Regions from separate parts of the Variovorax sp. GW821-FHT09A10 genome, predicted to be linked through region 1. Evidence: predicted binding sites of a transcription regulator. Region 1 holds the regulator's gene; the other holds the start of a gene.

Region 1 (15,225 bases):
CGACGCCGGCGTCGGCATCGACGGTCAGGCGCGTTTCGCCGACCACGCGCAGCACCGAGGCGGCGGGTTGTTCGAGCGGCGCGATGGCCTCGGGGTGGCGGCGTGGTGCGGTGCCTTCAGGCTGGGCGAGCGCCAGCGCGGGTTCGGCGGGCGCGTCGGTCACGCGGTAGGCGAAGGCGTTGCCGAGCGCGGCGACGTGGCCGAGTTCGTGCAGGGCCGAGACCTCGCGCAGCAGCGGCAGCACGAGCTTGAGCACGTCGTCGGTCTGCAGGCCGCCGTGGGCCTCGGCGGTGGCGAGCAGTTGCAGGAGCGGGGCGAGAGCGAGGGTCATGCGGCGGCGGCCTGCGAAGAAGAGGTTGCGGCCTTGTCGAGCAAGGCGGCGGCGTCGCGCTTGACGCGGGTGAAGTTGCGCTTGGACAGACCCAGGTCCTTCAGCACGCGCTGCTCGAAGGGCGTGTCGCAGCCGAGCGCATCGGCCAGGCCCAGCGCGGCGGCGAGGGTGACGTCGTCCATCTCGGGATCGGCGGCGATGAAGTCGACCAGCACGCTGGCCAGGTAATCGTGCAGGCCGGCGGGGGCGGGCTCGGGCGGCGGCATGGCCGAGGTGGGCGGCGCGAAGTCGGGGAAGAAGCGGCGCGCATGCGCCAGCAGCGATTCCGACTGCAGCACGGGCCGCTGCAGCAGCTGCGCCAGCGTGCCGCGCGTGAGCGCACTCACGCGCTGCTGGCCGAGCATGTCGAGCGTGGCCAGGTCGAGCGGACCTTCGAGCGCGGCGGCCAGCCATTCGTCGGCGTCGTGCTCGCGGCCGGCCCACAGGCGCAGCGCGCGGGCGCGCACGAACACCTCGGGGTGGCTCACGCCGCGTGTCTGCAATGCTTTGTTGTTGGGGGCGGCGCAGATTTCTTCGGCCTGCGCGAGGTAGCTCGCCACGTTGACCTGCGTGAGGCCAGTCTCGATCTTGATGAGCGCGCTCACGGCGGGCTCGAGCGCGCCGCAGGCCACGCAGCCGCCGCGGTCGGCAAAGGCCTCGGTGTACAGCGCATGGCGCCGCGCGGCCTGCAGGTGGCTCGCGTCGGCGCGCGGGTCGGCTGCCGTGGCGTGCAGCAGGCGATCGACGACGTGGTGCTGGCCGCCGTCGCGCTCCCACAGCAGGTAGTGCGCGAGTTCGTGGCCGAGCACGGCCTGGCGCTCGGGCGGCTGCAGTTTTTCGAGCAGCGGGCCCGAGAGCACGATGTGCGCCTCGCCCGGCACGACGTAGATCGCGGCGTTCATGGCCGCGCCGTCGCCGGACGGGGCCTGGTAGAGCGTGATGCGCGCCGTGACACCCAGGCGCTGCGCGGCCAGGGTGGCGTCGGCATGCAGGTCGGGGTGCGCGTCGGCGTCGAGCCGGTAGGCGCTGCGCAGCAGCTCGGCACGCATGGCGGCCGTGTGTTCCTCGCGCGCTTCGGCGGAGGCGGCCCAGCGCCAGGCCTCGGGTTCGTTCGCCTGGAGGTGGGCGGCCAGTGCCTGCTGGTAGGGCAGCGGCGTCAGGTCTTGGAGGCGAACGGCAGGGAAAGAGTCGACCATGTCAGGAGCGCCAGCAACAATGAGTTGCCGACGATCCTAAACGAGCGGGTGGTGTCGCTTGCAATCACCCACGATGTGGGTGATTGCGGGTGTCAACGCTTGGGCTTGAGCGTGACGATGAGCGACGGGAAGATGCGCCCGTCCGTGTCGCGCGGCAGCTTGTCGGTCTTGCGCAGGCCGCGTTCGGCCGCTTCGTCCCAGGCCGGAAGGCCGCTGGACTTGGCGAGCTTGACGCCGACGATGGTGCCGTCGGGTGCCAGGTTGACCAGGAACTCGGCCTCGGGGTTGCCGTTCACGCTGTCGGCATCGGGGAACGTGATGTTCGGGCGCACGGCGGCGGCGATGCGGCCGGCATAGCCGCTGGACGGGCCGGACGACCGCTGGGCATTGCCCTTGGCGTCTTCGTTGCCGCTGGCGCCCGCCATGCCCTGCATGCGCTTGAGCGTTGCGGCGCGGTCGGCGGCGGCCTGCTTGGCGACCGCTTCCGCCTTCTTCGCTTCGGCCTGCTTGGCCTCGGCTTCCTGCTGCTTCTTCTGCTCGGCCAGTTTCTTCTGCTGCTCTTTCTTGCGCTCGGCTTCGTCTTCGGCGCGCTCCTTGGCCTCGAGCTCTTTCTTCTTTTGCTGCTGGCGCTGCTGTTCGAGCTCGCGCTCTTTCTGCGCCTTCTGTTCCTTGAGCTTCTTCTCGCGCTCCAGCGCGATGTCGGGCGCAGGGGCGGGCGCCGGCTCGGGCGGCTTGACGGCCGGGGGCGGCGGGGGCGGTGCAGGGGCGGGCGGCGGCGGTGCGGGCACGGGCGCCGGCGGCTCCGGCACCGACAGGCGCGGGGCGGCCTGCATCACCGTGGTCGACCACAGCTCGGCATCGACCGCGCCGTCATCGGCTTCACTGCGCCAGCGCACGCCCCAGGTCAGGGCGGCGATCAGCAGCGCATGGGCAATGAGCGCGAGCACCACCGCGCGGGGCGTGCCGCGCTGCGGCGGCGGCGCGAACTCGGGGCGATCCAGGGCGAGCGACATGCCTTATTTGCCGCCCGTGGTCGTGACCGACAGCCCCACGCGCTCGATGCCGCTGCGCTTGAGCTGGTTCATCGCCTTCACGACGGTTTCGTACTTCACCGACTTGTCGGCGCTGATGACCACGGGGCGCTGGGGGTCGCCGCCTTGCGCGGCCTTGGCCGCCGAGCCGATCTGCGTCATGGGAATCGAGGCGCCGCCGGTGCCGGTGGATGAATCTTTCTTGATCTGCACTTCGTCGTCGCTCTTGATGACGATCTCGACGGGCTTCTCGGGCTGCTTGTTGGCCCGGTCGACCGAGGGCAGGTTGATCACGCTCGGCGTGATGAGTGGGGCCGTGACCATGAAGATGATCAGCAGCACCAGCATCACGTCGATGAACGGGACCATGTTGATCTCGTTGATCGTGCGGCGGCCGCGGCCCCGGGATGAAACGGCGGGCATGTCGTCGCGTCCTTTGTCTTGTGCGCGCCGCTGCTTAGCGGTTCGCGGCGGTGACCGAGGCGGCGGGCGTCACGGCGCCGGGGTTGGCCGAGAGGTTGCGCTGCAGGATGTTGGAGAACTCTTCGATGTAGGTCTCCAGTGCGATGGCGATCTTGTCGATCTCGCGCGCGAAGCGGTTGTAGCCGACCACCGCGGGAATGGCGGCGAACAGGCCGATGGCCGTGGCCACCAGCGCTTCGGCGATGCCGGGCGCCACGGTGGCCAGCGTCACCTGCGTGAGGGCGGCCAGGCCGGTGAAGGCATGCATGATCCCCCAGACCGTGCCGAAGAGGCCCACGTACGGCGACACCGAGCCGACGGTGGCCAGGAACGACAGGTTCTGCTCGGCCGCATCGAGCTCGCGCTGGAAGCTGGCGCGCATCGCGCGGCGGGCGCCGTCGAGCAGCGTGGGCGCATCGGTCACATGGCGCTCGCGCAGCTTCTGGTACTCGCGCATGCCGGAGGCAAAGATGCGCTCCATGGGGCCGGCGAACTTGGCGTTCTGTGCCGCCGAGGCAAACAGCTCGTTCAGGCTGGTGCCCGACCAGAACTCGCGCTCGAAGTCGTCGTTGAGCGCGCGGATGCGCTTCAAGGAAAAGTACTTGCGGATGATGGCGGCCCAGCTGGCGACCGACACGATCACCAGCAGCAGCACGACCAGTTGCACCACGAAGCTGGCGTGGAGCAGGAGATTGATGATGGAGAGATCTTGGTTCATGGCTTGAAAGGTTGAGTCATGGAGCCGCTGGAGTGCTCGAGGGTTCCCGAAACTTGGGCCGGAATGCGCGCAGGGCGCAAGGTGGCGGCGTCCACCCAGCCGATGCGGATCGTGCCTTCGCAAAGCAAGACCGGTGCCGCGGCCCCGGTGCGTTCTTGCTCTGTTTTTGATAGCACGCGCTGAGCGATTATCAACGACGCCGTGCCCAGTTGCCGCAGCTCGGCTGTAACCAGCAGTTCGTCGTCCAGCCGCGAGGGCCGATGGTATTTGAGCTGCGTTTCGCTCACCACGAACTGGCCGCCGGTGGCTTCCTTGAGCTTGCGCTGCTCGACGCCCAGGGAGCGCAGCCACTCGGTGCGACCGCGCTCCATGAACTTCAGGTAGTTGGCGTAGAACACGATGCCGCCCGCATCGGTGTCTTCCCAGTAGACGCGGATCGGAAACTCGAAACTCATTGCGCGATCATGGCCCGCAGGCGCTCGACCGATTCCTGCAGGTGCGCCATCGAACTGGCGGTGGAGAAGCGCACGAACTTCGCGGTCTCTGCCGTGCCGAAGTCGCGGCCCGGCGTCACGGCCAGGTGGGCGCGCTTCATGGTCTCGAAGGCGAAGTCCCAACTGCCCGAGATGCCGAGCTTGTCGGCCACGCTCGTGCAGTCGGCCCAGGCGTAGAAGGCGCCGTCGGGCACCACGGGCACGTTCAGTCCCAGGGCGTTCAGTTGCGGAATGAACCAGTCGCGGCGCGCCTTGAACTCGGCGCGGCGGCGTTCGTACTCGGCGATGCTCTCGGCCTCGAAGCAGGCCAGCGCCGCGTACTGCGACACCGTGCTCGCGCAGATGAAGAGGTTCTGAGCCAGGCGCTCGACCACCGGCACCAGCACCTCGGGCACCACCAGCCAGCCCAGGCGCCAGCCGGTCATGTTGAAGTACTTGCTGAAGCTGTTGATGCTGATGACGTTGTCGTCGATGGCCAGTGCCGTCTGCCCGAAGGCATCGTCGTACGACAGGCCCAGGTAGATCTCGTCGATCAGCGTGATGCCGCCGCGCTGCGACACCACCTCGTGGATGCGGCGCAGTTCGTCGGGCGCGATCGAGGTGCCGGTCGGGTTCGAGGGCGAGGCCAGCAGCACGCCGCGGGTCTTGTCGGTCCAGGCGGCCTCGACCTTGGCGGCGGTGAGCTGGAAGCGCTCCTCGGCCGTGGTCGGCACCAGCACGGCCTTGCCGTCCGCAGCGCTCACGAAATGGCGGTTGCAGGGGTAGCTCGGGTCGGGCATCAGGATCTCGTCGCCCGATTCGATCAGCGCGAGGCAGGCCAGCTGCAGCGCGGCCGAGGCGCCGGCCGTGACGACGATGCGGCGCGCCGGCACGTCGACGTTGAAGCGCTGCTTGTACCAGCCGCTGATGCGCTCGCGCAGGTGGTCCAGGCCGGTGGCCTGCGTGTACTGCGTGGCGCCGGCGCGCACGGCGCGGGCGGCCGCTTCCTGCACCAGGGGCGGGGCGGTGAAGTCGGGCTCGCCGATGTTCAGGAAGATCATCGGGCGGTCGGTGTGGGCCACTTCGCGGGCCAGCACCCCAGCCGCCTTGGCGACCTCCATCACGTAAAACGGTTCGATGCGCTGCGCGCGCGTCGAGATCCTCATGGGCGCGCCTTGCCGGTGGCCCGGTCGGCTTCCACCTCGAGCGGGCGCAGCTGCGGTGCCAGCCCATTGAGCACGGCGTTGACGTACTTGTGGCCGTCGGTGCCGCCGAATTCCTTGGCAAGCTCGATGCACTCGTTGAGCACCACGCGCCACGGCACGTCGGGGCAGTTCTGGAACTCGTACACACCGATCCACATCACGGCATGTTCGATGGGCGAGATCTCGGCGAACTTGCGGTCCAGCAGCGGCAGGATCAGCGCGTCGAGCTGTTCGGCGCCGTTGATCGAGCCGTGCAGCAGCGCGTCATAGTGCGCCGCGTCGGCCTTGTGGAAGCCCGCGAGGTCGCGCGTGAAGTGGTCGATGTCGGTCGGGTCGTTGCGGCCCACCAGGTGCTGGTAGAGCGCCTGCAGCGCGAACTCGCGTGCGCGGCTGCGGTTCGACTTGGCCGCGGCCTTGCGCACGCCCGTGCTCGTGAGGCCGGTGCGCGACTGGCGGGACTTGGCGGACTTGGAGGTGTCTTCGGTCATGAAAGGGTGGCCAGCAGTTGTGCCATCTCGACCGCCACCTGGGCTGCGTCGCGGCCCTTGTCGGTCTGGCGGGCGACGGCCTGTTCGAGGTTTTCGGTCGTGAGGATCGCGTTGGCGATGGGCAGGCGGTAGTCGAGCGCGACGCGGCTCACGCTCGCGCCCGATTCGTTGGCCACCAGTTCGAAGTGGTAGGTCTCGCCGCGGATGATGCAGCCCAGCGCCACGAGCGCGTGGTAGCCGCCGCGCTCGGCGAGCGCCTGCAGCGCCACGGGCACTTCGAGCGCGCCGGGCACCTGCACATGATGGATGTCGGAGGCGGCCACGCCGAGCGCTTCGAGCTCCGACAGGCAGGCCGTGGCCAGCGCATCGGTGATGTCGGCGTTGAAGCGCGCCTGCACGATGCCGATGCGCAGGCCTTTGCCGTTGAGCGTGATCTCGCCCTTGTTGGAACCTTGCATGGTCGTTCAGTCTTTCGTGAGGTATCCGGCGATCTCGAGGCCGAAGCCGGCGGCCATGCTCGGCATGCGACGCGGCGCGCCGAGCAGGTTCATCTTGTGCACGCCGCATTCGCGCAGGATCTGCGCGCCGATGCCGTAGTTGCGCAGGTCCATGCGACCGCGCTCGGGCGCTTGCGCGGGGCGCGCGGTGCCGTCGAACTGCGCGAGCAGCTCGGCCGCGGTTTCGCCGCAGTTCAGCAGCACGGCCACGCCCTTGCCTTCGTTCGCGATGTGCGAGAGGCTGGCGTCCAGGCTCCAGGAGTGCATCGGGCGGTTGACTTCGAGCGCGTCGAGCACCGACAGCGGTTCGTGCACGCGCACCGACACCGTGTCTTCAGGCGCCCACTGGCCGCGCACCAGCGCGAGGTGCACGCCGCGGCTGGGCTTGTCGATGAAGGCGTGCGCCGTGAAGGCGCCCCAGTTGGTCTGGATCTCGCGGCAGCCGACTTTTTCGACCAGCGATTCGACGCGGCTGCGGTGCTCGATGAGCGCGGCGATGGTGCCGATCTTGATGCCGTGCTCGGCCGCGAAGATCTGCAGGTCGGGCAGGCGGGCCATCGTGCCGTCTTCGTTCATCACCTCGCAGATCACCGAGGCGGGCGAGCAGCCGGCCATGGCGGCCAGGTCGCAGCCGGCTTCGGTATGGCCGGCGCGCATGAGCACGCCGCCGTCCACCGCCTGCAGCGGGAAGATGTGGCCGGGCTGCACCAGGTCGGCGGCCACGGCGTTGCGCGCCACGGCGGCCTGCACGGTGCGGGCGCGGTCGGCGGCCGAGATGCCGGTGGTCACGCCTTCGGCCGCCTCGATGGAGACGGTGAAGGCGGTGGAATGCTTGGCACCGTTGCGCTGGACCATCGGCGGCAGCTGCAGCCGCTCGCACATCTCGCGCGAGAGCGTGAGGCAGATCAGGCCGCGCGCGTGACGGGCCATGAAGTTGATGGATTCGGCGGTGATGTGGTCGGCGGCGATGACGATGTCGCCTTCGTTCTCGCGGTCTTCCTCGTCCACGAGGATGACCATGCGGCCGGCGGCCAGCTCGGCCACGATGTCTTCGACCGGGGAGATCGGTGCGGGTGCACGGTCGGCGCGCGGGGCGCCGATCGGCGTGACGGAGGCGTTCATTTCGAAGTGTCCTTGGGAGACGTGGAAGACGTCAGAGAGGGGGTGAGCATGCCGGCCTGAAGCATGCGCTCCACGTAGCGCGCCACGGTGTCGATTTCGAGGTTGACCTTCGAGCCGGCCTTCAGGCCGCCGAGGGAGGTGTTTTCCACGGTGTGCGGGATCAGGTTGATGCTGACTTCGGCGCCATCCGCGATGTCGGCCACGCTGTTGACCGTGAGGCTCACGCCGTTGATGGTGATCGAGCCCTTGTAGGCCAGGAAGCGCGCCAGCGCGGGCGGTGCGACCACGCGCAGCTCCCAGCTTTCGCCGACCGGCGCGAAGAAGCTCACGTGGCCGATGCCGTCCACGTGGCCCGAGACGATGTGGCCGCCGAGGCGGTCGCTCGCGCGCAGGGCCTTCTCGAGGTTGATGCGGCTGCCTTCGTCGGTCAGGCCGGCCGTCTTGTCGAGGGACTCCGCGGAAATGTCGATGGTGAATTGCCCGCGTTCAGGTGCGAGCGTGGTGACCGTCATGCAGGCGCCGTTGAGCGCGATGCTGTCGCCGAGCCCGACGTCGTCGAGGTAGCCGTCGGGCACCTCGATGCTGAGTCGCTTGCCGTAGGAGGAGGAGGTGCCGAGGTCGTGGATGGCGGCGATGCGCCCCACGCCGGTGATGATTCCGGTGAACATTTCCACATTTTCGCAGACATCGAGGGGTCTTCGGCCCGAAGGGCCGGTTTGCGACTGCGAATGTGCCGCGCCGCGTGGGCGGCGGCTCAGAAGCGGTCGCGGCCGACGACGCGCGCGACGATGCGCAGGTCGGGCCCCAGCATGTCCACGGACTTGAATTCGAGCGGCAATGCGCCCGTCAGCGAGGTGAGCGGGCCCTCGGCGTGCAGGTGGCTGGCGATGTCGAGCCCGCTGCCGATCAGCTTGGGCGCCAGGTACACCAGCAGTTCGTCCACGCAGCCTTCGCGCAGCAGCGAACCGTTGAGCTTGTGGCCCGATTCGACATGCAGCTCGTTGACGCCGCGCGCCGCGAGGTCCTGCAGCATCGCGGGCAGGTCGACCTTGCCGTGCAGGTTGGGCAGGCAGGTGATGGTGGCGCCGCGGGCTTCGAGCGCGGCCGCCTTTTCTTCGTTGTGCCGGCTGGCGGCGTAGATCCAGACGGCGCGGCCAGCTATGAAAATGTGAGCGTCGGGCGAGGTCTGGAGGTGGCTGTCGACCACCACGAGGTGGGGCTGGCGCGGCGTGTCGACCAGGCGCACGTCCAGGCGCGGGTTGTCTTCGAGCAGCGTGCCGACGCCGGTCAGCACCGCGCCGGTCCGGGCCCGCCAGGCGTGGCCGTCGGTGCGCGCGGCCTCGCCGGTGATCCACTGGCTCACGCCGTTCTGCAGGCCGGTGCGGCCGTCGATCGAGGCGGCGATCTTCATTCGAACCCAAGGCTGCTGGCGGATCATGCGGCTGAAGAAGCCGATGTTGAGTTCGCGGGATTCGTCGGCGCCCGGTCCGACCTCGACCTCGACGCCCGCCGCGCGCAGGCGCTCGAAGCCTTGTCCCGCCACGAGCGGGTTCGGGTCGGCGAGCGAGGCCACGACGCGGCGCACGCCGGCGGCGATGAGCGCGTCGCAGCAGGGGCCGGTGCGGCCGTGGTGTGAGCAGGGTTCGAGCGTGACGTAGGCGGTGGCGCCTGCGGTCGAATGGCCCTGGGCCTGCGCGTCGCGCAGCGCCATCACTTCGGCGTGCGGGCCGCCGGCCTGTTGCGTGTGGCCTTGGCCGATCACATGGCCGTCGGCGTCGCACAGCACGCAGCCGACGCGCGGGTTCGGGTCGGTCAGGCGGATCGCGGAGGCGGCCAGCCGCAGGGCGGTGACGATGTGGGAGGCGTCGTGTCGGGAAGAGGACATGCCGGGTTCGTTCACGCCTTCTCGGGGGTCAGATGTCGCGCAGCAACTGGCGGAACTCGTCCACGTCCTCGAAGCTGCGGTACACCGAGGCAAAGCGCACGTAGGCGACCTTGTCGAGTTTCTTGAGTTCGCGCATCACGAGTTCGCCGACTTTCGTCGAATCGATTTCGCGCAGGCCGCTGGCCAGCAGCTTCTGTTCGATGCGCAGCAGGGCGTTGTCGATCTGCTCGATGCTCACGGGGCGCTTGCGCAGCGCCAGCATCATCGAGGCGCGCACCTTGGTCGAGTCGAAGTCGGCGCGGCTGCCGTCCTTCTTGACCACGACGGGGAAATTGACGTCCGGGCGCTCATACGTGGTGAAGCGCTTGTCGCAGGCGCTGCACTGGCGGCGCCTGCGGACGAAGTCGGCGTCTTCCGAAACGCGGGTCTCGACGACCTGCGTTTCGAGATGACCGCAAAAAGGGCATTTCATGCGGCCAGTGCTTCTCTTCTTCTGATTACGAAATCAACGGTAGACAGGGAAGCGGCTCGTCAAGGCGTGGACCTTGGCGCGCACCGCGTCGATGTTCGCCGCATCGCGCGGGTTCTCGAGCACGTCGGCCACCAGGTTCGCCGTGATGCGGGCCTCTTCGTCCTTGAAGCCGCGCGTGGTCATGGCGGGGGTGCCGATGCGCACGCCGCTGGTGACCATCGGCTTTTCCGGGTCGTTGGGGATCGCGTTCTTGTTGATCGTCATGTGGGCGGCGCCCAGCACGGCTTCGGCTTCCTTGCCGGTGATGCCCTTCGAACGCAGGTCGACCAGCATGACGTGGCTCTCGGTGCGTCCGCTCACGATGCGCAGGCCGCGCGCGGTCAGGGTGTCGGCCACGATCTGGGCGTTCTTGACCACCTGTTGCTGGTAGGCCTTGAACTCGGGCGTCAGGGCTTCCTTGAACGCGACGGCCTTGGCGGCGATCACGTGCATCAGCGGGCCGCCTTGCAGGCCGGGGAAGATGGCGCTGTTGATCGCCTTCTCGTGCTGCGACTTCATCAGGATGATGCCGCCGCGCGGGCCGCGCAGGCTCTTGTGCGTGGTCGAGGTGACGATGTCGGCGTGCGGCACCGGGTTGGGGTACACGCCCGCGGCCACGAGGCCGGCGTAGTGGGCGATGTCGACCATGAAGATCGCGCCGACGTCCTTGGCGACCTTGGCGAAGCGCTCGAAGTCGATGTGCAGCGAGTAGGCCGAGGCGCCCGCGATGATCAGCTTGGGCATGTGCTCATGCGCCTTGCGTTCCATTGCGTCGTAGTCGATGGCTTCATTGGCGTCCAGGCCGTAGCTCACGACGTTGAACCACTTGCCGCTCATGTTGAGAGGCATGCCGTGGGTCAGGTGGCCGCCTTCGGCCAGGCTCATGCCCATGATGGTGTCGCCGGGCTTCAGGAAGGCGAGCATCACGGCTTCGTTCGCCGAGGCGCCGCAATGCGGCTGCACGTTGGCGGCATCGGCGCCGAAGATCTGCTTGACGCGGTCGATGGCCAGTTGCTCGGCCACGTCGACGTGCTCGCAGCCGCCGTAGTAGCGCTTGCCCGGGTAGCCTTCGGCGTATTTATTAGTGAGCTGCGAGCCTTGGGCGGCCATGACGGCCGGCGAGGCGTAGTTCTCGCTGGCGATCAGCTCGATGTGATGTTCCTGGCGCGCGTTTTCGGCTTGAATCGCGGCCCAGATTTCGGGATCGGTCTGTTCGACCAGGATATTGCGTTGGTACATGGCAGTCCTTTGAAGACGAGGTCCTTGTTCAACCAAACAAGGGCTGCCCAGGCGAACGGCTGAACGCCTGTTGTGGTCAGGCGGCACGCTTCCCAGTGGTATTCCACGTCAGCGCGTGGCACCTTTTTCAGGGTGCTGCGCCTATCGCCAGTCGCGTACAGGCCGAGTGTAGCGCAGGCCCGGAGGCTTCCGGGCCGCAGGGCCTCAGGAAACTGCGGAGAGCAGGGCGACCTTGGCCGGCTCGCTGCTGGTGGCCGGTTCTTCACGCGCCGGCTTGGCCGGTGCCACGACCGGAATTGGCTGTGCACGCGCCGTGGTCGGCGGCGGCACGACCATCGTCGACGGCGCACGGCCGGCGGCGACCTGACGCAGGCGCTCGTGCTCGGCCAGCACCTTGGCGGCATAGCCGCCGTCGTCGTCGAGGTTGGCGGCGCCCACGTAGTAGCGCAGGCCGCCTTCGAGCGAACCGGCGCGGGCGATGCATTCCTGCAGCACCTTCACGCCGACGCGCATGTTGGTCACCGGGTCGAAGGCGGTGAGCGTGCCGCCCGCGCTTTCGTACTTGTCGCCATGCACGCGCGTCATGACCTGCATCAGGCCCTGGGCGCCGACGTGGCTTTGCGCGAACGGGTTGAAGCTGGATTCGATGGCCATGATGGCCAGGATCAGCGTCGGGTCGAGCTTGGTGCGCTTGCCAATCTGGTAGGCCTCGGAGACCAGCACGCTCAGCGGCTCGGCCGCGACGCGGTACTTCTTGCTGAGCCAGTAGGCCACCGCCGCCTGCTGCTTGGGCAGCTCGTCGGGACTCGCGGCCGTGGTGCGCTCGATGGCGGTCGGCTCGAGGTCGGTGGCTTCGGGCGCGGGCTTGCGCGACTGCAGCCAGCCCATCAGTTGTTCCTCGCCGGTCTTGCGCAGATCGGGCCGCGCCACGAGGGCGAGGGCCGCGAACACGATGGCCAGGCCGACCAGTGCAAACCCGTTGTGGGTGATTTCAAAAAAGCCGTCTGCCACATCGGACACGAAGGTCCGTAGCCCGCGGGCTGTGGCATCAAACGCCTTGCTCATCGCTTTTTTTCCTTTCTGTGCGGCACCTGGCATGCAGCGCCGAAAGGGCGATGGATGAAGGCAGCGGCGCTTGGATTGGTATGTACGAATCAGGCTCCGCGCATGGAGGGGGTGGGGGTAAGGAGCGCGGCGGCCTGATCACGCCGGTGGAATTCGGCAGCGGATTCAGGGAGGCCCTGCTGCGTCCGGCAGCAAGGGCAGGCGGATTCTAGCGTGGCTAAATACACGGTCAAGCATAAGGATTTGGTTTCATATGTTAATAAGTGCTTGAAGAATCCCCCCGTCCGAGGGGGCTCCAAGGGGAGCGCGTCTACGGGAAATCCCTTGGAAAAAGACATTTGCAAAGGAAGGGAGGGACGCCTAATCTGGACGGGCCTGAGGTTTCAGGCATTTTTCCGAAGTCAGGCAGTCCGAGGTGCAAGTCAAGGACTCGAACGATGGAGGACTCCACGGCGGCAATCTCTTGCTGCCAGCACGGCGGGAACAATTACTTCCGGTCGCGCGAATCGATGGCATGGGTTTTGAGCCCGCCATCAAGCCCGGTGACAAGACACTGCGTCGACTCACCGGGCTTTCTTGTTTGTGGCGTTCACACTTTCGGCCTACCGATCCTGTCGAGGGGCGCGCGGGCATCGCAATGCCTCGCCAAAAGGGAACGCATTCACGTTTCGGCCAACTTTGTTGGCATCTGTTTGCGGCACACTTCTGCGGATGGATGCTGCTTCGATCAAACAAAACAAATGGGTGCGGCGTGGGGTTGTCGCGTTGCTGGTTCTGCTGGCCCTGTGGGTCATCGCCTGGCTGGCGGTGCCGCCGATTGCCAAGAGCCAGCTCCAGAAGATCGCGAGCGAGAAACTGGGCCGGCAGGTCACCGTCGGCAAGATCGACTTCAAGCCCTGGACGCTCGAACTCGCACTGAATGACCTGCGCATCGCCACCGCCGACGGCAAGCAGCCGCAGGTGGCCATCAAGCGCATCTATGCCGACGCCGAATTGCAATCGCTGTTCCGCCTGGCGCCCGTGATCGACGCGGTGACGGTCGAGGCGCCCGCCGTGCTGCTCACGCACCAGGCCGACGGCAAGTACGACATCGACGACATCCTGGCCAAACTGGCCTCCGGCCCACCGCCCGATCCGAAGGCCGAGCCCGCGCGCTTCGCGATCTACAACATCTCGATCAAGGACGGCGCGGTCGATTTCGACGACCAGACCGTCAAGCGCCGGCACGAGCTGCGCGGCTTCATGCTGAATGTGCCGTTCCTGAGCAACCTCGCGTCCAAGCGCGAGATCACGACCGAGCCCAAGCTGGCCTTTGCGCTCAACGGCAGCCACTTCGACTCGGCCGCCTTCACGACCCCGTTCGCGCAAAGCCGCAAGACCGACGCCCACGTGCAGTTCAAGGGGCTCGACCTCGTGCCGTACCTGGGCTACATCCCCGGCGGCCTGCCGGTGAAGCTGCAGGCCGGCAGCCTGGACGCCGACCTGAAGATCGATTTCCAGCAGGCCAGCACCATCGGCCTGAAGATCACCGGCACCGTCGAGGCCCACGGCGCCAAGCTGGGCGACGCCCGCGGCCGAGACCTGCTCGGCTTCGACTCGCTCAAGCTGGCACTGGCCGACGTGCGCCCGCTGGAGTCCGTGTTCCACCTGAGCGAGGTCGTGCTGACCAAGCCGCAGCTGGTGGTGGCGCGCGACGCGGCCGGTCAGCTCAACTTGATGGCCACCGACCCCGCGACCGGCGCGGCCGAAAAGGCGGCGCCGCTGCCCGCGCCCGCCGCCAGCGCCCCGGGCGGCAAGCCGGCCGCCGAGAAGCCCAAGCTCAAGGTGCAGGTCGACAAGATCGCGCTGGACGGCGGGCGCATCGGCTGGCGCGACGAGACCGTCAAGCCCGCTGCGGCCATCGACCTCACCGACCTCGGGATCAACCTCACGGCCGTCACCTGGCCCATGGAGAAGCCGGCACAGTTCGACGGCAGCACCGCGGTTGCCGGTGCCACGCTGAAGTTCAAGGGCAACGCCACCGACAAGGTCGCCGACGTGCAGACCGAGGTCGAGGCGCTGCCGCTGTCGCTGGCCGCGCCGTACCTGGCGCAGAGCCTGGAGCCCACGCTCGACGGCAAGCTCAGCGGCCAGATCGAGGTGTCCTGGGCCCAGCCCGACCTGAAGTTCAAGGCGCGCCGCCTGGCCGCCGACGGCTTGGCACTGACCCAGGCCAAGACCGCGCTGGCCAGCGTCGGCCGCTTCGAGCTGGTCGACGCCGAGGTCGACATGAGCAAGCACACCTTGAACATCGCGTCGTTCACCGCGACCAACCCCAAGGTGAGCGTCGAGCGCGACAACGAGAAGCGCTGGATGTTCGAGCGCTGGCTCAAGACCCCGGCCGGCGGCGCCAAGGTGGCGGCGCCCAAGCCGGCCGACGCCGGCGCGGCGCGCCCCAGCAACGCCAACACCAAGCCCTGGGCACTGACGCTGGGCACGCTGGCCGTGGACAACGGCAGCCTGTCCTATGCGGACAAGGCCGGCTCGGCGCCGGTGGCGATCGAGGTCACGGCCTTCAAGCTGCACGCCCAGAAGATCGCACCCGACACCAACACCGTCTCGCCGCTGCAGGTGTCGGGCCGCATCGGCGCGGGCCGCCGCGCGGACCCGGGGCGCTTCGACTACAAGGGCACCGTCGTGCTCAAGCCGCTGGCGGCCGAGGGCCGGCTCGAGGTGGCGTCGTTCCCGGCGCACGCCTTCAAGGCCTACTACGCCGACGCGCTCAATGTCGACATCCGCCGCGCCTTCGCGAGCTACCGCGGCACGGTGCGCTACGCGACCGCGCCGACCGGCATGAGCGTCAAGCTGGCGGGCGACACCGCACTGGACGACTTCCGCGCCAACAGCGTCTCGCTGACCCAGTCGCCGGGCTTCGACCGCAGCAACAGCCAGCTGCTGAGCTGGAAGACGTTGAGCCTGCGCGG
Region 2 (15,225 bases), on a different contig from region 1:
TCACCTACGCCGAGGCCAAGCAGCGTTTCGAGCGCGACTACCTCGTCGGCCTGCTCAAGCTGACCGACGGCAACGTGGCCGACGCCGCCCGCCTGGCCGACCGCAACCGCACCGAGTTCTACCGCCTGTTGCAGAAGCACGAGCTCACGCCGGGCAACTTCAAGGCCGACGTTGTCGCTCCCGGTGGCGACCCTGTCGCCGAGTAGCGACAGGCCTAAGTCGTTGATTTGAAAGGCTGTTTCCCGAGGGCCTCCCCGGCTTGTCGGGATTCGGCGACAAAAACGGGGGTTTCGGGGGCCCGACAGGCTCCTCCCCCACGGAAAACGGTTCCGATTCGCGCCAAGTCGTTGATTTGAAAGCGTTTTTCCAGGCTGGCACAGGGTTTGCCCCTGTACTGGCATGACAGCACTTACCAGCCCATCTTTCGCACTGCGTCCGCAGCGCGACGGCCTGCGTCAAAAGCAGTTTTCCTCCTCGCGGCCCCGTGCCGCGGGCCATTCGCTGACCGCGCTCTCCGGCGTCGGCGGCGCCGCCACGGACTGCGTCTTCAAGCGCCTTCCGGCCATTGGCGACACCCCCCTGGACAAGCAACGTTGGTGAATGAAACGATGAAGCCGAACGACTTCTCCCACCTCAACGTCCTCGCCGAATCCGATTTCGCGCACCGCAGCGCGCTGCGCGAAGAACGCCACCCCAACGCCGTCACCGCACCGCCGCTGAACCGCGGTTCCATGGCACCGCGCCCCTGGCGTGGTTTCTGGAACAGCCTGGGCACCGCCATGCTCGTGCGCCTGGGCGCCGGCCGCAACGCCGACAGCGCCCCCGCCGCCAAGCAGGCCGCCCCGGCCCCGCAGGCTTGGGAACGCGCCGCCGGCCAGCGCCGCCTCGCCTTCATGCTGCTCACGCTGCTGAGCACCGTGATCGCGTCGTCGCTGTTCGCCAGCGTGCAACCCGACTACGACAACGTCTGGCTCGAATACGGCCAGATCGGCCTGTACGGCCTGCTCTCGGGCTGGGTCGTCACCGGTTTCGTGACCGCGCTCATGGGCTTCTACGTTTCCGTGCGCGGTGACAAGCACGCCCTCTCGGCGAAACAGGTGGCCCACCACCCGATGAACCCCGAGGCACGCACCGCGATCATCATGCCGATCTGCAACGAGGACGTGGCCACGGTGTTCGCCGGCCTGCGCGCCACCTGCGAATCGGTCGCCTCCACGGGCCACGCCAAGCAGTTCGACGTGTTCGTGCTGTCCGACAGCTACAACCCCGAGACCGCCGCCGCCGAGCGCGCCGCCTGGGAAGACCTGCGCGCCGCGCTGGCCGAGAGCCCGAACCAGCCGCAGGTCGAGGTGTACTACCGCCTGCGCACCCGCCGCAAGCACCGCAAGGCCGGCAACGTGGCCGACTTCTGCCGCCGCTGGGGCAAGGACTACCGCTACATGGTCGTGCTCGACGCCGACTCCGTGATGAGCGGCGACTGCCTGGCCTCGATGGTCAAGCTGATGGAAGCCAACCCCACCGCCGGCATCATCCAGACCGCGACGCAGGCCATCGGCCACGTCACGCTGCACGCCCGCGCCCAGCAGTTCGCTTCGCGCGTGACGGGTCGCCTGTTCACGCTGGGCATGCAGTTCTGGCAGCTCGGCGAGTCGCACTACTGGGGCCACAACGCGATCATCCGCGTCGAAGCCTTCATGAAGCACTGCGCGCTGGCCCCGATCAAGGGCACCGGCGGCATGTCGGGCGGCATCATGTCGCACGACTTCGTCGAAGCCGCGCTGATGCGCCGCGCCGGCTACCACGTGTGGCTGGTGTCCGACCTGGTCGGCAGCTACGAGCAGCAACCGCCGGACCTGCTGGCCGAGCTGCAACGCGACCGCCGCTGGTGCCAGGGCAACCTGCAGAACGCCCGCCTGATGGCCGAGCCCGGCATCCACCCGGTGCACCGCGCGATGTTCGTGACCGGCACCATGGCGTATGTCTCGGCCCCGCTGTGGCTCGCGTTCCTGACGCTGGGCACCGCCCTGTGGCTGAGCGGCTCGAGCCTCGTGTCGAGCTGGAACGTACTGCCCGCCGAACTGGCCGGCCTGTGGGTCTGGACCCTGTGCCTGCTGTTCCTGCCGCGCGTGCTGGGCATCGCCGCCGTGCTGATGCGCGGCGAGCAACGCCAGTACGGCGGTGTGTGGGGCCTGGTGAAGAGCTCGGTGCTCGAAGCCGGCCTGGCCATCGTGCAGGCTCCGGTGCGCATGCTGGCCCACTCGCTGTTCGTGCTCGTCGCCCTCACCGGCATCAAGCTCGACTGGAAGTCGCCTCCGCGTGAAGCCAACGCCGTGCCGTGGAAGGTGGCAGCCTCGCAGTTGGCCCCCATGTCGCTGGTGATCGCCATGCTCGCCATCGGCGTCGCCATGATCGACCCGAGCGCGCTGATCTGGCTCATGCCCGTCGGCCTGCCGCTGCTGCTGGCGATCCCGCTGACCGTGCTGACCAGCCAGATCGCGCTGGGCACCACGCTGCGCGACCGTGGCTTCCTGCTGATTCCCGAGGAATCGCGTTCGCCCGCCGTGCTGCGCCGCGCCTGGATGCATGCACTGCGCCTGGCGCGCCCGGCGGCACTGGCCACGGCCTGATGCGCTGAAGACACAGCCCTCCAAAAAGCCGGCCTCAGGGTCGGCTTTTTTCATGGCGCATCGCTAGAATCTCGCCTTCGTTTTTTCATCCACCCACGGATCCCTTCGATCCCCTGGAGCGCCAAGTGCCCCGATTCGCCGTCATCACCCTCTGACGCCGACAACACCACTCGCTGGTCATGTCGGGCGCCAAGCTGCGTTCCCACACTGACCAGGCACGGCCGCCCGCTGCGGCCGCCGAGTCGATCTCTCTTCCAGCTTCGCTCCCGCACGTTGTCGGTCTTTCCTGATTTGCATCTGGAGAACCAACGTGTTTCCCCTTTCCTCTCTTTCGCTTTCGTCGATCCCGCTGCTCAAGTACCCACGTACAGCGCACCTGGAGGGCTCGCGGCTGCAGGCCGGCGATACCGACGACGGCCAGACGCCGTTGTCCGCGCTACAGGGCCTGCATGTGGTCATCGAGGAAAAACTCGATGGCGCGAATGCGGCCGTGTCGTTCACCTCGGCAGGCGAATTGCTGCTGCAGTCGCGCGGCCACTACCTGGCCGGCGGCGCGGGCGAGCGGCAGTTCAACCTGTTCAAGCACTGGGCCGCCGCCCATGAAACGGCGCTGCTCGAACGGCTCGAAGACCGCTACGTGATGTACGGCGAGTGGTGCTTTGCCAAGCACAGCTGCTGGTACGACCGGCTGCCGGCCTTCTTCCTGGAGTTCGACCTCTACGACCGGCAGGCGCAGAGCTTCCTGTCGACCGCCGCGCGGCATGCGCTGCTGGCCGAGGGGCCGGTGCTGTCGGTGCCCGTGCTGTACGAGGGCGAGATGCCGCGCAGCGCGAAGGCATTGCGCGCGCTGGTGCAGCCGTCGCTCGCGCGCAGTGCCGACTGGAAGCCGGCCTTCGAGCAGGCCGTGCAGCACGAAGGCCAGCCGCTCGACCTGGTGCGCCAGCAGACCGACCTGTCCGACCTCGCCGAGGGCCTGTACCTCAAGACCGAATCGGGCGGCCAGGTGACGGGCCGCTACAAGTGGGTGCGACCGGACTTCGTGCAGACCATCCTCGACTCGGGCTCGCACCACAGCCGCCGGCCGGTGCTGCCCAACCAGCTGGCGCCGGGCGTGGACCTCTACGCGCCGACACCGCAAGTGAACTGGCAAGACCTGGGGCTGCGCACGATGCGCGACCCCGCCGAGCTGGCAACAACCACAAGGAGGCCGCGATGACCTATGACGATCTGCGCGCGCTGGTGCCGAAGCTCTCGCAGAGCTACGACTGGGCGCAGTGCTGCGACCTGCTGCCGGCCCTGCTGCGCCTCGAAGAAACGCCGCAGGACCCGTACTACCACGCCGAAGGCAACGTCGGCCTCCACACGCGCATGGTGCTCGACGCGCTCCTGGCCGACGCGCACTACCAGCGCGCCGACGCCGACGGCCGCTTCGTGCTGTTCATGGCCTGCCTGCTGCACGACATCGCCAAGCCCGACACCACCGTGATCGACGAAGCCAGCGGCCGCATCGGCCAGCCCGGCCATTCGCGCCGCGGGTCGGTCGACGTGCGCGTGCTGATGTGGAAGGCCCGCGTGCCCTTCGCGTTGCGCGAGGCCGTGTGCCGGATCATCGCGGTGCACCAGGTGCCGTTCCACGCCTTCGCCTCGCGCAAGGGCGTGCGGCCCGAGTGGCTGGCCCACAAGCTCTCGTGGGAACTGAGCCTGCCCGACCTGTGCTGCGTGGCGCGCTGCGACATGGTGGGGCGCCACTACGAGAAGCGCGCCGACAGCCTGGCCGACATCGCGCTCTTCGAGCAACTCGCGCAGGAAGAAGGCTGCTGGGAAGGCCCGCGACAGATGGCCGATGCGCACACGCGCCTGGCCTACTTCCGCGGCGCCGACACCAGCCCCGACTACCCGCTGTTCCAGACGCCGGGATCGCAGGTCACGGTGATGTGCGGGCTGCCCGCCAGCGGCAAGAACCACTGGGTGGCGCAGCACCGCAAGGGCTGGCCGGTCGTGTCCTTCGACGATGCGCGCGCCGAGCTGGGCCTCAGGCACGGCGAGAACGATGGGCTCGCCGCGCACCACGCGGTCGACCAGGCCAAGGCGCTGCTGCGCAAGCAGGAGCGTTTCGTCTGGAACGCCACGCACCTGAGCCAGCAGATGCGCACCAAGACGCTGGACCTGCTCTGGGCGTACCACGCGCAGACCGAGCTGGTGTACCTGGAAGTGCCGCATGCCGAGCTGATGCGCCGCAACCGCGCGCGCGACACGACGCTGTCGAACGCGGGCATCGAGCGCATGCTGCATCGCTGGGAGCTGCCGGCGCCCGTCGAAGCGCACGACACGGTCTACGACGTGCAGACCTGAAAACGACGAAGCCCGCCGGGGCATCCCCCGGCGGGCTTCTGTCCATGTGTCTATATATATGTGTGTGTGCGGCTCAGAACGGCAGCTTCGGCCCGCCGGCCCCGCCCATTCCGCCCATGCCCTTCATGCCGCCCATCTTCTTCATCATCTTCATCAGGCCGCCGCCCTTCATCTTCTTCATCATGCCCTGCATCTGCTCGAACTCGTTGAGCAGGCGGTTCACTTCCTGAACCTGCACGCCCGCACCGGCCGCGATGCGGCGCTTGCGCGTGGCCTTGAGCAGCTCGGGCTTGCGGCGCTCCAGCGGGGTCATGCTCTGGATGATCCCTTCCTTGCGGCGGATGTCGCGCTCGGCGCGGGTCATGTCGGCCTCGGTGGCCTTGGCGGCCATCTGCTGGGGCAGCTTGTCCATCAGGCTGGAGAGGCCGCCCATCTGTTTCATCTGCTGCAGCTGGCCGAGAAAGTCGTTGAGGTCGAAGCCCGCGCCGCTCTTGACCTTGGCCGCGAGCTTCTGCGCCGCTTCGACGTCGACGCCGGCCGTGACCTGCTCGACCAGCGCGACGATGTCGCCCATGCCCAGGATGCGGCCGGCGTGGCGCTCGGCGTCGAACACTTCGAGGCCGTCGATCTTCTCGCTCGTGCCGGCGAACTTGATCGGCACACCGGTGACCTGGCGCACCGACAGTGCCGCACCGCCGCGCGAATCGCCGTCGGTCTTGGTCAGGATGATGCCGGTGAGGGGCAGCGCCTCCTTGAAGGCCTTGGCGGTGTTGATCGCGTCCTGGCCCTGCATGGCATCGACCACGAACAGGGTTTCGACCGGGTTCAGCTCGGCGTGCAGCTGCTTGATTTCGGTCATCAGCACTTCGTCGATCGCGAGGCGGCCGGCCGTGTCGACCAGCAGCACGTCGAAGTAGTGGCGCTTGGCGTGGTCGAGCGCGGCGCGCGCGATGTCCAGCGGCTTCTGGTCGGGCGTGCTCGGGAACCACTCGGCGCCGGCCTGCTTGGTGACCGTCTTGAGCTGCTCGATGGCGGCGGGGCGGTACACGTCGCCCGACACGGTGAGCACCTTCTTCTTGCGCTTCTCGATCAGGTGCTTGGCCAGCTTGGCGGTGGTGGTGGTCTTGCCGGCGCCCTGCAGGCCGGCCATGAGGATCACCGCGGGCGGCTGGGCCGCGAGGTTGATGTCGGACACGCCCTCGCCCATGGTGGCGGCGAGTTCGCGGTTGACGATGCCGACCAGCGCCTGGCCCGGCTTGAGCGAGCCCAGCACTTCCTGGCCAAGCGCCTTCTCCTTCACGCGGGCGACGAAGTCGCGCACCACGGGCAGCGCCACGTCGGCCTCCAGCAGCGCCATGCGCACCTCGCGCAGCATGTCCTGCACGTTGCTTTCGGTGATGCGCGCCTGGCCGCTCATCGTCTTGACGAGGCGGGAGAACTTTTCGGTGAGGGCGGTGGCCATGAAGGAAATACCTTGTTGTCCGCGGCAGCGGACCGATGGAAAGTCGTGAAAACCTGGAAGCGGTACGTGGGCCCGCTCTCTCGCGGGGGTGGCCCCCGGCGGGGGTGGGCGAAGCGACGCGACGTGCGCGAAGCCGGGGGGCGAGCCTATACACTCCAGCGATGATTTTAGCGATCCCCTCCCCACTCGGCGTGGCGCTGGGCATCGCCACCGCGGCAGCCTACGGTTTTGCCGCTGCCGCCGGTGCGCGGCTCAGCCGCCAGACCACCCAATGGGCGCTCGGCATCGCATGGCTGCTGCACGCTGCGGTGCTGGGCCACGGGCTGATCGGCGGCGACCCTCGCTTCGGTTTCGCGCCGGCGCTGTCGGTCACGGCGTGGCTGGTGCTCACGGTCTACGCGGTCGAAAGCCGCCTGTACCCGCAACTGAAGGCACGCCGTGCGCTGGCCTGGCTGGGCGCGGCTGCCGTGCTGCTGGCGCTGCTGTTCCCCGGCACGCCGCTGCATGTCAGCGCCTCGCCCTGGCTACCGCTGCACCTGGCGCTGGGCATCGCCTCGTACGGCCTGTTCGGCGCCGCCGTGGTGCACGCCTGGCTGATCACGCGGGCCGAAAAGCAGATCCGCCTGGCCAGTGCCGACGCACAGGCCGGCGTGCCGCTGCTCACGCTGGAACGGCTCACCTTCCGCTTCGTCACGGCGGGCTTCGTGCTGCTGTCGGCCACGCTGCTGGCCGGCCTGCTGTTCAGCGAACAGCTCTACGGCGCCGCCGGCCGCGCCTGGAAGTGGGACCACAAGACCATCTTCTCGGTGCTCGCGTGGCTCAGCTTCGCGGTCCTGCTGACCGGCCGCGCGCGCTTCGGCTGGCGCGGACGCACCGCGCGGCGCGTGCTCTACGCGGGCGCGGCGCTGCTGCTGCTGGCCTACGTGGGCTCGCGCTTCGTGCTCGAAGTCGTGCTGACGCGCTTGCCCGCATGAAGTACCTGCTCGTCCTCGCGGTGGTGTGGGTCGCGATCTGGCTCTGGCGCAAGAACCGGCGCGAAGAGATGCGCGACGCGCAACAGGAACGCGCCAGGAAAGCACAACAGCGCACGCCGGCCGTCGGCCCGCCGCAGGCGATGGTGCGCTGCGCCCATTGCGGACTGCACCTGCCCGCGGCCGACGCACTCCCCGGGCCGGACGGCGCGGTGTTCTGCAGCGCCGCCCATCGCCAGGCCGGCACCTCCGCATGAGTTCGTTGCGCCGGTCGCGCGGCGAGCCGGCCACCGACTGGGACGTGCTCGACCTGGGCGCCGGCGACAGCACCGCGCTGCTGCGGCTGTGGCGCGGCTTCATGGCAGCGCGCTGTTTCGTGGCGCTGGTGCTGGTGCTGCTGCAGGGCGTGGCCTTCGCCATCGGGCAGACGGTGCAGCCGCTGCCGATCGTGCTGTCGGGCGGCTACCTCGTGCTGGCCTGGCTGGAGATGCGCTATGCGCACTTCGCGCCGCCGATCCGCGGCTTTTCCACCCTCTGGCTGCTGACCATCGGGGTCGACCTGGGCATCTTCAGCGCCCTGCAGGTGCTGCAGGGCGGCAGCGTCAACTACACGCCGCTGTTCGCGCTGCCGGTGCTGATGAGCGCGGTGCTCGGCACGTTGCTCGTGGGCCTGGGCACCACGGCCACCGTGACGCTGCTGCTGCTGGCCGACGCCGGCTGGCACTGGCTGCAGCAACCCGGCGATCCTTCGGCGCGCTTCGTGCAGGCCGCCCTCACCGGCACCGGCCTGTTCGTGGTGGCGCTGCTCGCGCACGAGCTGGCGCGCCGGCTGGCACGCGAAGAGGCGGTGGCGCAACGCAGCCGCACCCATGCGCAGATGCAGGCACAGGTCAACGACCTGGTGATCGAAACGCTCACCGAAGGCGTGCTGGTGATCGACGCCGAGGGCCTGGTGCACACCGCCAACCCGGCGGCCGACGCGATCCTCGGCCAGGGCCTGGCGCAGTTGCCAATGCCGTTCCCGCTGCACACCCAGCCGGCCTGGCATGCGCTGGCCGCGCTCGCACGCCAGACCTTCGCGCGGCGCGCGCCGCAGACCGAAGAGATCCCGGTGGCGCAGGCCCGCGGCGCGGCGCGCGAGGTGCGCGTGCGCACCCGGCTCACGCCCACCGACGACCGCCGCGCCGACAGCCTCTGCGTGATGTTCCTGCAGGACCTGCGCGAGCTCGAAGCCCGCATCCGCACCGAAAAGCTCGCCGCGATGGGCCGCATGTCGGCCGCGGTGGCGCATGAAATCCGCAACCCGCTGGCCGCCATCGCGCAGGCCAGCGCGCTGCTCAGCGAAGACCTGACCGACCCGGCGCACCGCAAGTTGACCGACATGGTGCAGCACAACGCGCAGCGCCTGGCGCGCATCGTGGACGACGTGCTCGACGTCTCGCGCGCGCGCCAGCAGCGCGTGCTGTCGCTGGGCGAACAGCTGGTGCTCGACCCGGCCGCGCAGATCCTGGCCGAGGAATGGGTGCGCCAGACGCAGCGCAAGGGCGTGCGCGTGGCGCTCGATGCGCCGGGCAGCGAGGTGCGCTTCGAGGCCGAGCACCTGCGCCGCCTGCTGGTGAACCTGCTGGACAACGCGGCGCGCTACGCCAGCCAGCGCGACGGCGCGATCCAGGTCATCACCACCTTGCAGCGGGCCGGCGTGCAGCGCGCCGCGTTGCTGGTGTGGAGCGACGGCGCGCCGCTGGAGCCGGCGGTGCAGCGCCACCTGTTCGAACCCTTCTTCTCGTCCGAGAGCCGCTCCAGCGGCCTGGGCCTGTTCCTGTGCCGCGAGCTGTGCCGGCGCCACGGCGCCACCATCGGCTACGAACGGCGCGCGCTGGTGCCGGGCGGGCCCGAGGGCAATGAATTCTTCGTCAGCTTCGCACCGAGCGAAAACCGGCTGACACAATAGCGGCCGTGAGCTCCCTCCCGCCTTCCGCCGCCGCCCCGCGCCCCGCGCAGATCCTCGTCATCGACGACGAACCCGACCTGCGCACGCTCTACGAACTCACGCTGCTGCGCGAAGGCTACCGGGTGGAAGCGGCAGGCAGCGTGTCCGAAGCCTGGCAGCACCTGGAAGCCGGCCGCTTCGACGCCGTGATCACCGACATGCGGCTGCCCGACGGCGAAGGCATGGAGATCATCCACCGCATCCAGAAAGACCAGCGCAGCGAGCGCTGCGTGGTCATGACCGCCTACGGCTCGGCCGAGAACGCGGTCGAGGCACTGAAGGCCGGCGCCTTCGACTACCTCACGAAGCCGGTCGACCTGAAGCAGTTCCGCGCCGTGGTGGCGTCGGCCGTGCAGGCCAACCGCGCGGCGGTGGTCGTGCCCCAGAAGCCGGCGCCGCAGGCCGCGGGCCACGGCGGCGAACGCCCCGATGCGCTGTCCGTGACGCGCAGCGGCGCCACCGCGCTCGACCGGCTGGTCGGCGACTCCGATCCGATGCGCCTCGTGAAGTCGCGCATCGCCAAGGTGGCGCGCGGCATGGCGCCGGTGCTGGTGCGCGGCGAATCGGGCACCGGCAAGGAGCTGGTCGCGCGCGCCGTGCACGGCTGCAGCCAGCGCAGCGAAGGTCCCTTCGTCGCGGTGAACTGCGGCGCGATCCCCGAGAACCTGCTCGAGGCCGAGTTCTTCGGTGCCAAGAAGGGCTCGTACACCGGCTCCTCGCAAGACCGCGACGGCTACTTCCAGGCGGCGCGCGACGGCACGCTGTTCCTCGACGAAATCGGCGACCTGCCGCTGGCCATGCAGTCGAAGCTGCTGCGCGCCATCCAGGAACGCAGCGTGCGCGCCATCGGCTCGACGCAGGAAGACGCGGTCGACGTGCGCATCGTGAGCGCCACCCATAAAGATCTGCACGCCGAGGTGCTGGCCGGCCGTTTCCGGCAAGACCTGTTCTACCGCCTCAATGTGATCGAGATCGCGGTGCCCGCATTGCGCGAGCGCCGCGAAGACCTGCCCGCGCTGTGCACCGCGCTGCTCGCGCGCATCGCGCAGGACGGCGGCCTGCCCGTGCCGCGCCTGTCCGACGCGCTGCTGCAGCGCCTGGCCCAGCACCCGCTCGACGGCAACGTGCGCGAGCTCGAGAACCTGCTGCATCGCGCCGTCGCGCTGAACGACGGCGACGAGCTGCACATCGACCTGATGGGCGCGATGACGCCGATGCCGGCCGTGCCGCGCGGCGAATCCGCTGAAGCGCCAGCCGCCGTTGCGGTGGCTCCCGTCGCCGCGCCCGCCGTCGAGCCAAAACCCGCGCCGCCGCCGCTGCCCTCCGACCTGCAAGCCTGGCTCGACCAGCAGGAGCGCGAGATCCTCGTGCGCGCGCTGCACGAAAGCGGCTTCAACCGCACCGCCGCCGCCGCGCGGCTGGGCATGAGCCTGCGCCAGATCCGCTACCGCATCGCGCGCCTGGGCATCTCCACGCCCAACGGCGACGACGGCGCCACCACGCATGCCGACGACTGACGTCCCCGTCACCCCACCGGCCGGCGACGACGGACTCTGGCGCGCCGGCTGGTACCGCTTCGCCAAGGCCCTGCCCTCGCCCAACTTCGGCCCGCGCCCCGTCGGCGCGCAGACCGACCTGATCGTGCTGCACTCGATCAGCCTGCCACCGGGCGAATACGGCGGCAACGCCGTGCAGCAGCTCTTCACCAACCGGCTCGACTGGGACGCGCACCCGTACTTCCAGTCGATCCGCGGGCTTGAGGTGTCCTCGCATTTCTATGTGCGACGCAACGGCGAACTCTGGCAGTTCGTGAGCTGCGAGGACCGCGCCTGGCATGCCGGCGTGTCGTCGTGGCGCGGGCGCAGCAACTGCAACGACGACTCGGTCGGCATCGAGCTCGAAGGCCTCGAGGGCGAGCGCTTCGAAGAGGCGCAGTACGAGACGCTGGCCAGCCTCTGCGCCGCGCTCGCGCAGCACTACGCCATCGCCCACATCGCCGGCCACGAGCACATCGCGCCCGGCCGCAAGCAGGACCCCGGCGCCGGTTTCGACTGGCGCCTGCTGCGCGAACAGCTCGGCTGGAATCCACAGATGTTTCCCGAGCAGGTGGTGGCGCGCTAATTTTTTCAATCGCGCGGCGCCTCGTGATGCGGCGCTCTCGCGGCGCAGCAATTCGATGAGCGCAAGCGCGCAGCGCAGCAACCATGCGGCCTGCAGGCCCAAATCGCCTTGCAAGCCGCGCCACGCGTGGGTTGCGCCACCATGGGCCAGTATTCACGCGGCATCGCTGGCGATGTGCTGAGTCCGATGCAATTTCTGTAGGGGTTGTATCCAGAGGCAAACACTACATCTAGTGGTTGTAGCCCTCCCAGACCCTAGATATAGTGTCCTCCCGTTCGGCAACAACGCCGACGCAAGGTCCGCGAGGCCTTGCCATCCAACAAGAATTGCACAACCGAGAGGAAGCGAATGCAAACTGCACTGAACACCCCGTCGACCCCCCGCGCCGTCCCCGCGACGCCGCAGCAGCAACAAGACACTGCGGGCTCGCCCACCGGTCAGAACCTCGCCCACTACCAGATCATTCGCCGCAACGGCGCCGTCGTTCCCTTCGAACCGAACAAGATCGCCATCGCCATGATGAAGGCCTTCCTGGCCGTGCATGGCACCCAGGGCGCGGCTTCGGCCAGCGTGCGCGAAACGGTCGACGTGCTCACGCAAGGCGTGATCCGCGCCATGGTGCGCTCGCGTCCGGGCGGCGGCACCTTCCACATCGAAGACGTGCAGGACCAGGTCGAGCTCGGCCTGATGCGCGGCGGCCACCATGAAATCGCACGTGCCTACGTGCTGTACCGCGAACGCCGCACCCAGGAACGCTCGAAGCAAGGCGAGCAGGACGTGCCCGCCGCACCGGCGCTGCATGTGCTCGACAACGGCGAGCGCGTGGCGCTCGACCTGAACGAGCTCAAGGGCCTGATCGAATCGGCCTGCCAGGGCCTGGGCGACAGCATCACCGCCGCCCCCATCGTCGCCGAGACGATGCGCAACCTGTACGACGGCGTGCCGCTGGACGAGGTCTACAAGGCTTCCATCCTCGCTGCCCGCACGCTGATCGAGAAGGACCCCGACTACACCTTCGCCACCGCGCGCCTGCTGCTGCACACGATCTTCAAGGAGATCATCGGCCGCGAAGTGATGCCGGTCGACCGTGCCACCGCCTACGCCGACTACTTCCCGCAATTCATCAAGAAGGGCGTGGACAACGAGCTGCTCGACGAAAAGCTGCTGCAGTACGACCTGCCCCGCCTGGGCGCCGCCCTGAAGGCCGAGCGCGACAACCAGTTCGACTACCTGGGCCTGCAGACCCTGTACGACCGCTACTTCCTGCACGTGCGCAAGTCGCGCATCGAGCTGCCACAGGCGTTCTTCATGCGCGTGGCCATGGGCCTGTCGCTGAACGAAATCGACCGCGAAGCCCGCGCCATCGAGTTCTACGAAGTGCTGTCGTCGTTCGACTTCATGTCGAGCACGCCCACCCTGTTCAACGCCGGCACGCTGCGCTCGCAGCTGTCCAGCTGCTACCTGACCACCGTGCCCGACGACCTGGACGGCATCTACGAGTCGATCAAGGAAAACGCGCTGCTGTCGAAGTTCGCCGGCGGCCTGGGCAACGACTGGACCCGCGTGCGCGCACTGGGCAGCCACATCAAGGGCACCAACGGCGAATCGCAAGGCGTCGTGCCGTTCCTGAAGGTGGTGAACGACACGGCCGTGGCCGTGAACCAGGGCGGCAAGCGCAAGGGCGCCGTCTGCACGTACCTGGAAACCTGGCACCTCGACATCGAGGAGTTCCTGGAGCTGCGCAAGAACACCGGCGACGACCGCCGCCGCACGCACGACATGAACACCGCCAACTGGATCCCCGACCTGTTCATGCGCCGCGTGATGGAAAAGGGCACCTGGACGCTGTTCTCGCCCTCCAACGTGCCTGACCTGCACGACCTGTTCGGCGCCGACTTCGAGAAGGCCTACGTCGCCTACGAAGAGAAGGCCGCCCGCGGCGAGATCAAGCCCGCGCGCACCATCCAGGCGTCGGACCTGTGGCGCAAGATGCTCACGATGCTGTTCGAGACCGGCCATCCCTGGATCACGTTCAAGGACGCCTGCAACGTGCGCTCGCCGCAGCAGCACGCCGGCGTGGTGCACTCGTCGAACCTGTGCACCGAGATCACGCTGAACACCAGCGACACCGAAACCGCGGTGTGCAACCTGGGTTCCGTGAACCTGCTGCAGCATCTGAAGGACGGCAAGGTCGACCAGGAAAAGCTCCAGAAGACGATCTCCACGGCGATGCGCATGCTCGACAACGTGATCGACATCAACTACTACGCCGTGAAGAAGGCGCGCGACTCCAACCTGCGCCACCGTCCGGTCGGCCTGGGCCTGATGGGCTTCCAGGACGCGCTGTACGAACTGCGCATTCCCTACGCCTCGCAAGAAGCCGTGCAGTTCGCCGACGAGTCGATGGAAGCCATCTGCTACCACGCCTACTCGGCATCGGCCGACCTGGCGCGCGAACGCGGCAAGTACTCGAGCTACAAGGGCTCGCTGTGGGACAAGGGCATCCTGCCGATCGACACGCTCGACCTGCTCGAGAAGGCCCGCGGCGGCTACGTCGAGGTGGACCGCTCGTCCACGCTCGACTGGGACGCACTGCGCCAGAAGATCAAGAGCCAGGGCATGCGCAATTCGAACTGCGTGGCCATCGCTCCGACCGCGACCATCTCGAACATCATCGGCGTCGACGCCTCGATCGAACCCTGCTTCGGCAACCTGTCGGTCAAGTCGAACCTGTCGGGCGAGTTCACCGTGATCAACCACTACCTGGTGCGCGACCTGAAGCGCCTGGGCCTGTGGGACGACGTGATGGTCATGGACCTGAAGCACTTCGACGGTTCGCTGCGCCCCATCGACCGCGTGCCGCAAGACGTGAAGGCGCTGTACGCCACCGCGTTCGAAGTGGAAACCACGTGGCTGGTGGAAGCCGCCTCGCGTCGCCAGAAGTGGATCGACCAGGCACAGTCGCTGAACATCTACATGGCCGGCGCCTCGGGCAAGAAGCTCGACGACACCTACAAGCTCGCCTGGCTGCGCGGCCTGAAGACCACGTACTACCTGCGCACGCAGAGCGCAACGCACGCTGAAAAGTCGACGGTGCAATCGGGCCGTCTCAACGCGGTGTCGTCGGGCAACGACGCACCCTCGGGCATGAGCGCACTCGAAGCCGCCGCTGCTGCAGCGCAGGCACAGATGAGCGCGATGCCCGCCACCGACATCGCGTTCTGCGGTGTCGACGATCCGACCTGCGAAGCCTGCCAGTGATGTGCAAGTGAAGCGTCAACACACCAGACGCTTCGATCGATCAGCGAGGTGCTCGCACACGTAAAAAGCGCGCGACGTTCAATCAATCAAGGCATTGACTGACGTCGCGCGATGCATGTGAGCAACATAACAACCCCATAAATGGCGCACGATGTGAACGAGCACTTTGCAACTCACATCGTTGCTCCGATAATTGCGCATTGGATTTTTCTATGTTGACCTGGGACGAAGAAGTCAAGCCCTCCTTACCAAAGGATATGCAACAAGGATTGCAGCAGCACCACGCATCGACCAGCGGTTCTTCCGCAGGTCGCGCGGTCGCCGCTCCGACTTCGTCGCTTGCACAACCCGCCACTGCCACCGCACCGGTGGCCGCCGCTGCAGGCCAGCGCGTCAAGGCTTCCGACAAGCGGATCATCAACGGCCAGACCGACGTCAACC

Evidence for each region. Region 1 encodes NrdR, which represses ribonucleotide reductase genes. Its sites were predicted from a motif close to CACNANATNTNGTG; they were not measured.
Region 2: a site for NrdR is predicted at 11,745-11,758, ahead of AC07Q9_RS27260 (ribonucleoside-diphosphate reductase subunit alpha). Genes of this name have one in related genera too.

The regions. Positions count from the first base shown of each region.
Region 1 is NZ_JBWKPT010000002.1:983,058-998,282, reverse strand. Features, by position in the region: gene AC07Q9_RS11485 (AAA domain-containing protein) at 1-331, opposite strand, end outside; gene AC07Q9_RS11480 (M48 family metalloprotease) at 328-1,566, opposite strand; gene tolA (cell envelope integrity protein TolA) at 1,659-2,579, opposite strand; gene AC07Q9_RS11470 (ExbD/TolR family protein) at 2,583-3,020, opposite strand; gene tolQ (protein TolQ) at 3,055-3,777, opposite strand; gene ybgC (tol-pal system-associated acyl-CoA thioesterase) at 3,774-4,232, opposite strand; gene AC07Q9_RS11455 (pyridoxal phosphate-dependent aminotransferase) at 4,229-5,416, opposite strand; gene nusB (transcription antitermination factor NusB) at 5,413-5,943, opposite strand; gene ribH (6,7-dimethyl-8-ribityllumazine synthase) at 5,940-6,401, opposite strand; gene ribBA (bifunctional 3,4-dihydroxy-2-butanone-4-phosphate synthase/GTP cyclohydrolase II) at 6,408-7,562, opposite strand; gene AC07Q9_RS11435 (riboflavin synthase) at 7,559-8,230, opposite strand; gene ribD (bifunctional diaminohydroxyphosphoribosylaminopyrimidine deaminase/5-amino-6-(5-phosphoribosylamino)uracil reductase RibD) at 8,317-9,447, opposite strand; gene nrdR (transcriptional regulator NrdR) at 9,476-9,919, opposite strand; gene glyA (serine hydroxymethyltransferase) at 9,953-11,197, opposite strand; ZMP/ZTP riboswitch at 11,236-11,362, opposite strand; gene AC07Q9_RS11415 (lytic transglycosylase domain-containing protein) at 11,402-12,262, opposite strand; gene AC07Q9_RS11410 (DUF748 domain-containing protein) at 12,974-15,225, shown strand, end outside.
Region 2 is NZ_JBWKPT010000010.1:81,854-97,078, forward strand. Features, by position in the region: gene AC07Q9_RS27210 (sigma 54-interacting transcriptional regulator) at 1-206, shown strand, start outside; gene mdoH (glucans biosynthesis glucosyltransferase MdoH) at 609-2,627, shown strand; gene AC07Q9_RS27220 (RNA ligase family protein) at 2,938-3,843, shown strand; gene AC07Q9_RS27225 (AAA family ATPase) at 3,840-4,979, shown strand; gene ffh (signal recognition particle protein) at 5,053-6,441, opposite strand; gene AC07Q9_RS27235 (cytochrome C assembly family protein) at 6,603-7,415, shown strand; gene AC07Q9_RS27240 (PP0621 family protein) at 7,412-7,669, shown strand; gene AC07Q9_RS27245 (two-component system sensor histidine kinase NtrB) at 7,666-9,363, shown strand; gene AC07Q9_RS27250 (sigma-54-dependent transcriptional regulator) at 9,369-10,919, shown strand; gene ampD (1,6-anhydro-N-acetylmuramyl-L-alanine amidase AmpD) at 10,906-11,523, shown strand; gene AC07Q9_RS27260 (ribonucleoside-diphosphate reductase subunit alpha) at 11,872-14,784, shown strand; gene AC07Q9_RS27265 (ribonucleotide-diphosphate reductase subunit beta) at 14,997-15,225, shown strand, end outside.